Regions from separate parts of the Vibrio maritimus genome, predicted to be linked through region 2. Evidence: predicted binding sites of a transcription regulator. Region 2 holds the regulator's gene; the other holds the start of a gene.
The links. Region 2 encodes PurR, which represses purine synthesis genes. Its sites were predicted from a motif close to TNANGNAAACGTTTNCNTNA; they were not measured.
Positions count from the first base shown of each region.

Region 1: a site for PurR is predicted at 2,535-2,554, ahead of LY387_RS25180 (formate--tetrahydrofolate ligase). Genes of this name have one in related genera too.

Region 1 covers NZ_CP090439.1:1,945,108-1,949,325, forward strand. The annotation lists gene LY387_RS25170 (sensor domain-containing diguanylate cyclase) at 1-897, opposite strand, end outside; gene LY387_RS25175 (inosine/guanosine kinase) at 1,108-2,415, shown strand; gene LY387_RS25180 (formate--tetrahydrofolate ligase) at 2,584-4,218, shown strand, end outside.
Region 2 covers NZ_CP090438.1:2,376,605-2,380,822, forward strand. The annotation lists gene torD (molecular chaperone TorD) at 39-692, shown strand; gene purR (HTH-type transcriptional repressor PurR) at 1,030-2,034, shown strand; cyclic di-GMP riboswitch class I at 2,214-2,302, shown strand; gene LY387_RS10790 (TfoX/Sxy family DNA transformation protein) at 2,420-3,010, shown strand; gene LY387_RS10795 (TVP38/TMEM64 family protein) at 3,129-3,812, shown strand; gene LY387_RS10800 (DUF2007 domain-containing protein) at 3,813-4,145, shown strand; gene LY387_RS10805 (alpha/beta fold hydrolase) at 4,126-4,218, opposite strand, start outside.

The sequences.
Region 1 (4,218 bases), on a different replicon from region 2:
ATGCGTTTCGCAATGTACCAGCGTTGCATTTTTCTGATCACGATTGCGTTTCACCGCCATCAAAGCCCCGTCAGCCTTAGCCATAAACAACCCTTGATTGCTCTCTGAAAGCTGAGAGACACCCAAGCTAATGTTGATCGTGAATTCTTCACCGTCTTCTGACAAAAAGCTTTGCTTTGCCATCGACGTCCGCAGGCGCTCTGCTAGCTGAAACGCGCAAGCTAATGTAGTGTGTGGCAATAACAGCGCAAACTCATCCCCACCAAAGCGAAAACACCCATCTTCTTCTCTTACAGAAGTCAGCATAACCTTACCGACTTGTTGTAGAACATAATCACCGATGCTATGACCATACTTATCATTGATAGATTTAAAATTATCTACATCAAGCATGATAAACGACAGAGGTTTACTGTGCCTTACATGCGAGGCGATCTCCTTTTTCATTTGCAGTTCTAGATAACGGCGATTGAATACGCCCGTTAGAACATCTCTAATCGCTAAGTATTCGAGTTTGTCATGTTTCGCTATGGAGTCTGAAATATCAATAGCAAGGCCGAACACCCCGACCACCCGACCTCTATCGTCATAAATTGGCGTTTTTAGATTCTGAAAATGACGAACGTTTCCATCAAGATCTGTGTTCTTTTCAACCTGAGAGATGGACTCTCCCCCGAGGACTTTTCGATCATGTAGCAACAGCTCATGGCATACCGTCAAGTCGAAAAACTGAGAGTCATCACGCCCGACAATTTCCTCTGCTGACTTTTCAAAAAGACGCGCCACTGCGTCGTTGACATAGGTGTACTTGAGGTCTTGGTCTTTCACAAAAAAATAACAGTCAAGGCGACTCAGAACCGCTCGTATTTCTGCAATGCTGAGATTATCAATATTCATACGACCCACCTCATTATAAACTCAGTTACATATTAGTATCGCATATAACCTTTTCAACAAAGTGGATACACATTGCACTTTACGACATGGAGTGAGCTGTTTTTTGCACTTTCGCACTGCTACAAATCACAAATTCAATGTAATTAGATGAAACAAAACTTGCAGCATTGTGATATTATGCCCGCAAATTTTGATCCGCTAGCCTTTACTATGAAATTCCCTGGACAACGCAAGTCAAAACACTATTTCCCGACCAGTAAGAAAGATCTTTCTGTGAGTCAGGCGCAATCAGCGCCAAAACTATACCGCCCGACAATTGTTGGTGTCGGGCAAACAATCGTCGACATTGAAGCACGTGTTGATGATGACTTCCTAGCTAAATACGATTTAAGTAAAGGACACTCACTCGTACTCGAAGAGAGCAAAGCGGATGCTCTGTATGCCGAACTTGTCGAAAAGGAGCTGATTACACATCAATTCCCTGGCGACACTATTGGTAATACCCTTCACAACTACTCAGTCCTCGCGGACAGCAAATCTGTCTTACTCGGCGTAATGTCTAAAAACATTCAAGTTGGGTCATATGGATATCGTTACCTGTGCCGCACATCGTCGAGAATGAACCTAAACCATCTACAGACGGTTGATGGTCCTATCGGGCGCTGCTACACACTTATCACTGATGATGGCGAACGCACATTCGCTATCAACGAAGGTGAGATGAACCAGCTTCGACCAGAGAGTGTACCTGAGTCAGTGTTTGACAAGGCTTCTGCACTTGTTGTTTCTTCTTACCTTATGCGTGGCAAACCTGAAGATCCGATGCCTCAAGCTGTCGCTCGTGCCGTTGAAATTGCAAAGCAGAAATCTGTACCAGTCGTTCTTACTCTGGGTACTAAATGGGTTATCGAAGGCAATGAGAAATTCTGGCAAGACTACATCAAAGAAAACGTCACCATCGTTGCGATGAACGAAGAAGAAGGTGAAGCCTTGACCGGTTTCGCCGATCCTCTAAAAGCCGCTGACAAAGCACTGGATTGGGTTGATTTGGTATTGTGCACCGCGGGTCCAGCAGGCCTCTACATGGCGGGCTACTGTGACAACGTCACACTAAGAGAGACAACACACGAACTTATATCTGCTGACGAGTTTGCAGACTTCAACAAGTTTGAGTTTAGCCGAGCGATGAGAAAGGACGAGTGTTCTGATCCGCAAAAAGTCTACTCTCACATTGGCCCTTACTTAGGCGGTCCACTAAAGATCAAGAACACCAATGGTGCAGGAGATGGTGCACTGTCAGCATTACTGCATGACATGACTGCAAACTCATTCCATAGCAAAAATGTACCAGACTCAGACAAGCATGTTGCACCATGTTTGACTTATTCGTCACTCTCTCAAATTTGTAAGTACGCAAACCGAGTTAGCTACGAAGTGTTAACCCAACACTCTCCTAGACTCACCCGTGCTCTTCCTGAGAGAGAAGACAGCTTAGAAGAAGCGTACTGGGATCGTTAATAAAAAAGGGCTTCGGCCCTTTTTTGTTTTTAAAACATACAAATAACAGGAGGCTGATTACTTTTAGAACAGCCCTCTGAATATTTAACTTTACAAAGCATTTTTAACCAGTATTATCTCGACGCAAACGTTTTCCTCATTAATTTTGTGGCTTTTTAAGGACCGTTAATGCTATCTGATATCGATATCTGTCGTACGACGTCACTCTCTGCTATTTCTGACATTGCAAAACAAGCTGGTCTTCTTGACCACGAGTATCACCCGCAAGGATTTCACAAAGCGAAAGTGACACTGGATGCGGTCTCGCGCCTAAAAGACAACCGTGATGGTAAGTTGATTGTCGTTACCGCAATCACGCCTACCCCATTGGGCGAAGGCAAAACCGTCACCACCATTGGTTTATCTCAAGGCCTAAAGAAGCTAAACAAGTCCGTAATGGCATGTATCCGTCAGCCATCTATGGGCCCTATTTTTGGTGTTAAAGGCGGCGCAGCAGGCGGCGGCTATTCTCAAGTTGCACCAATGGAAGAGCTAAACTTACACCTAACAGGCGATATCCACGCCGTGACTGCTGCTCACAACCTGGCGGCCGCGGCGATTGACGCGCGTATTTACCATGAACAGCGTCAAGGCTTTGAAGCATTTGAATCTCGCACTGGTCTTAAAGCGCTTAAGATTGATAGTAAAAACGTGGTATGGAAACGCGTTGTCGACCACAACGACCGAGCCCTACGAATGGTCACCGTCGGTCAAAACGAAGTAAACAAAACGATCAATGGCTACGAGCGCCAAGATGGCTTTGATATCTCTGCAGCATCAGAGTTAATGGCGATCCTTGCCCTATCGAAAGATTTAAAAGATCTTCGTATCCGCATTGGTAAGATTGTTGTTGCCTACTCTATTGACGGCACACCTGTGACCACCGAAGACCTACAAGTAGCGGGTGCAATGGCGGTTAGCATGAAAGAAGCGATTGAACCAACGCTTATGCAAACGCTAGAGGGCGTACCGACACTTATCCACGCAGGTCCTTTTGCAAACATCGCTCACGGTAATTCATCGATTATCGCTGATAGCATCGCCACAAAGCTGAGTGACTTTACGGTGACAGAAGGTGGTTTTGGTTCTGATATGGGCTTTGAGAAGGCTTGTAACATCAAGGCTTCTGCGACGGATAAGAAACCTGATTGCGCAGTAATTGTAGCAACGCTTCGAGGTCTAAAAGCAAACTCTGGTCTATACGATCTTAAGCCTGGTACTCCTATCCCAGACAGCATCTACGGCGAAGATACTGCGGCATTAGAAGCTGGCTTTGAAAACCTGAAATGGCACATCAACAATGTGGCAAAATACGGCGTTCCTGCTGTCGTGGCGATCAACCGCTTCCCGCAAGACAGTGAGCAAGAGCTTGCGCTACTACAAGAGTGGGTCGAAGCACTAGACAGCAACTGCCGAGTCGCTATTAGTGAAGGTTTTGCTAAAGGTGGTGAAGGCACAGTAGCACTTGCTGAAAAAGTCATTGAAGCATGTGCAACTGACGCGAACTTTAAACCACTATACACAGCAGAGCAATCTATCGAAGAGAAGCTCATGACCGTGTGTGAGGTGGGCTACGGTGCGGCTCGTGTAACCTTGTCTTACCAGGCTCAGCAGCAGCTAGAAATCTACAAGAAACATGGATTCAATAACCTAGCGGTTTGTCTTGCTAAAACACCACTTTCCATTACTACTGATGGCAGTGTAAAAGGTGCACCGACTGGCTTTGATGTCGTTATCCGTGAGTTACGCTTATGTGCGGGTGCC
Region 2 (4,218 bases):
TGGCTAAAATAGAGTTATCATTTTTGGAGATTATTCAAATGCAAGAAATCAAAGCATTTAATGAGCAACGCGCAGAAATCTATTGGTGGCTTTCAAGCCTATTCGCTGCCGAGCTCACTGATGATGAACTCAACAAATACCATAGCCCTGAAATTCGCTCTTTCTTATCTGGCTTAGGAGAAAACCCTTCCCTAAAAGAACCCATTCAGGTCTTTACAGAGTCCTTGAACCGCCTTCAAGTCAGAGAAGACGCACAATTAGAGCTTTCTGCCGATTTTTGCGATCTATTTTTAAAGTCGGACAAGCATGGCGCATTGCCTTATGCCTCTATGTATATTGGTAAGTCTGGTCTTTTAAATGATCAACCTGCACAGGATATGGCTGACCTGTTAGCTAAGCACAGTGTGGCAGTGAATAAGGACTTAAATGAGCCAGCGGATCACCTCGCGATCGAGCTAGATTTTCTAGGCAACTTAATCATTCGCTCCAATGAGCTTGAAGCGGAAGCACATATGAACGATGCGCTGCACGAGCAAGCAGAGTTCATCAAGAACTACTTGATGACATGGCTACCTCAGTTTGTTGCGAAATGCCAAACCAACGACGAGTTTGGGTTTTATGCCTCTGCCGCTAAACTACTCGAAGCATTCTGCCAACTTGACTACACCTACCTAGAGGGTGAGCAAGGCTAGCCAACCTTAAAGCGCAAATCATTTGCATCACATCTGTGAGAATTAATTTGCGCTTTAGTTATAAATTTATTGGATAAGTCATTGCCAGCGCCCAAACCTAAGTCTACAATCCGCCGTTTAAATGCAAATGCCCTTGGCATTCAACGCGGACTTGTGTCCAAAAACACCTGTTGAAATCTACGCTCTGAGCTTTTTTCGCCGTGGCTTGCATGCAACTTTCGGTTTTCGCAGCCAAATACTATGTTTACAACAACATAGCGTTATATGTTTGCAAAGACCACTATACTTGAAGCGGTACCAACGTTAATTATCAAGCCGCGACTAATAGGATATCACTATGGCAACTATTAAAGATGTCGCCCGCCTTGCAGGCGTTTCAACGACCACAGTATCCCACGTTATTAATAAGACTCGCTTTGTTGCTGAAGCAACTCAAGAAAAAGTGATGGCGGCGGTCGACGAACTCAACTACGCACCAAGCGCCGTTGCACGTAGCTTAAAATGTAACTCAACGAAAACCATTGGTATGTTAGTGACTCAATCAACTAACCTGTTCTTTTCTGAGGTTATCGATGGTGTTGAGAGCTACTGCTACCGCCAAGGCTACACGCTGATCCTATGTAACACTGGTGGTGTGTATGAAAAGCAACGCGATTACATTCGCATGCTGGCAGAGAAACGCGTGGATGGCATCCTCGTGATGTGCTCTGATCTTACCGAAGAGCTGCTAGAGATGCTTGATCGTCACGCCGACATTCCTAAAGTTATCATGGACTGGGGCCCAGAAAGCTCACAAGCGGACAAGATCATCGATAACTCCGAAGAAGGCGGTTATCTCGCAACGAAGTTCCTGATTGAAAAAGGTCACACTGATATTGCTTGTCTAAGCGGTCACTTGGAGAAAGCCGTGTGCCAAGAGCGTATCATCGGTTACAAACGTGCCCTTGCTGAGGCAGGTATCGAGATGAAAGACGATCGTATTCTTGAAGGCAACTTCGAATGCGATACAGCGGTTATCGCAGCTAACCGTATTGCTGCAATGGAAGACCGACCTACCGCTATCTTCTGTTTCAACGACACCATGGCGTTTGGCCTGATGAGTCGCCTACAACAACTGGGTGTGCGCGTACCTGAGGACATCTCTGTCATTGGTTACGATAATATCGAGCTGGCTGAGTACTTCTCGCCACCTCTAACCACGGTTCACCAACCTAAACGTCGTGTCGGTAAAAACGCGTTTGAGATTCTATTAGAACGAATCAAAGATAAAGGTCATGAAAAGCGCATTTTCGAAATGCACCCAGAGATTGTTGAACGAGACTCTGTCAAAAGCCTTACATAATGCTGACAAAAGTGCCTTTCCAGGCACTTTTTTTTGAACCCCATTCAAGTTTTCTTCTCTCGATTGTTAGTTTTTTACGCACCCTCAAGCACAAATAACCCACCATTATTTGAACCAACATCACATTTTTGCAACTGAGTAATCATAGGCTTATGTCGTTTTCATTTATTCTAATGAAGTCACGCACAGGGCAAACCATCTGAAAGGGTGGGACGCAAAGCCTCCGGCCTAAACCAATTTTTAATTGATAGGTAGCGGGGTTGCCGATGGCAAGGGGAGAAGACTCAGTTATGGCATATGCCTAACAGAGCTCTGACACCTGATTGCTATACTCTCGGACCTGATTCTGGTGACACAATCAATAACACCGAGAAAAGAATAAAGCATGGATAATCCTATACTAAAAAATTCAATGCAATTATTCGCTCAGCTTGGAAGAGTAAAGTCTCGCTCCATGTTTGGGGGATTTGGCATCTTCGTAGATGATACGATGTTTGCCTTAGCAGTGAATAACAAATTACATATCAGAACTAACCGTCAGACCGTATCCACCTTCAAAAAACTGGGTTACAAGCCTTATGTTTATAAAAAGCGTGGATTTCCCGTTGTTACTAAGTACTTCGCGTTACCTGAAGACTGTTGGCAAGATCAAGAAGGTATTCTCGATCACGCTAAACAGGCACTCGAGTTCGCGAAAACTGAGAAAGAGCAACAATCCGAAGCGAAACCTAATCGCCTGAAAGACCTTCCGAATCTTCGCCTTGCCACTGAGCGCATGCTCAAAAAAGCAGGCATTGAATCAGTGGTTGAACTTCAGGATCATGGTTCGGTTGAGGCTTTCAAGGCCATTCAGAGAACCCATTCAAGTACCGTAGGTTTAGAGCTTTTATGGGCTCTTGAAGGTGCGATAAATGGTACTCATTGGTCTGTGATTCCTCAGACTAAAAGAGACGAACTGGCTAGCTTAATTAATTAAGTTACGGTCATCTCGAGAAAAAATCAGCCTTATGGCTGATTTTTTTGTATTAGTTGAAAGGAAAAACATACTCAGCCTTTCTACTACACTAATACTGAGTCATCAAAAGGATATCGTCATGAGCAAGAAGCTGATACTAGGATTGGTTTTGGTTGCTGTCGTCATTTATTTGGGCATCAACTTTGGTCAACATCTCACACTAGAAAACGCAAAAGTACAGCAAGTAGCACTGAGTGAATACATCAATGAGAACTTTGTGGCTGCTGCCCTCACCTATTTCTTCGCTTACATAGCGATTACTGCATTCTCTGTTCCAGGCGCTGCCGTGGTTACCTTACTTGGCGCAGCACTGTTTGGCTTTTGGACTAGTTTACTGCTTGTTTCATTTGCGAGTACCATAGGCGCTACATTGGCATTCTTGAGCAGTCGCTTCCTACTTCGCGATTGGGTACAAAGTAAGTTCGGTTCGAAACTTGAGACGATCAATAAAGGTGTCGAAAAAGACGGTGCTTTCTATCTATTTTCTCTAAGACTCATTCCTGTGTTCCCATTTTTCTTGATTAACTTATTAATGGGTCTCACGCCAATTCGAGTCTCTAAATATTACTTGGTGAGTCAACTGGGTATGTTGCCAGGAACTGCAGTCTACCTCAATGCGGGTACTCAGCTAGCGAATATTGACAGTCTATCCGGTATTGTTTCCCCTACCGTGTTGGCATCATTTGCCCTACTCGGTTTGTTCCCACTTATTGCTAAATGGATTATGGGAAAAATCTCTCGCTCGCCACAGGTACAGGAATAGATGAAGATATTTGTAGGCAATAACCCACCAGAAACACATATTGTCCAACAGCAGTTGATGGCTGAAGGTATCGAGTGTGAAGTACGAGGCGAAGGTGTTTTCGGGTTACGAGGGGAAGTACCGTTTGACGAAAATTCACTACCCTACGTTTGGCTTTTCAACAAAGAGCAAGAAATGATGGCACGAGCTGTCATTCAAGATTGGCAAAAACAGGCTGAGAAAAGCGGTAACGTGCCGTGGGTATGTCCAGCTTGCCATGAGACTAACGAAGCGCAATTTGGCGTCTGCTGGAACTGTCAGACGCCACAAACAGCTACGATGCCACAGACTTAATGAAATCTATTGAGTGCTTATTGAACTCTTCTGGACGCTCAACATTGCACACATGACCACAATCTTTGATCTC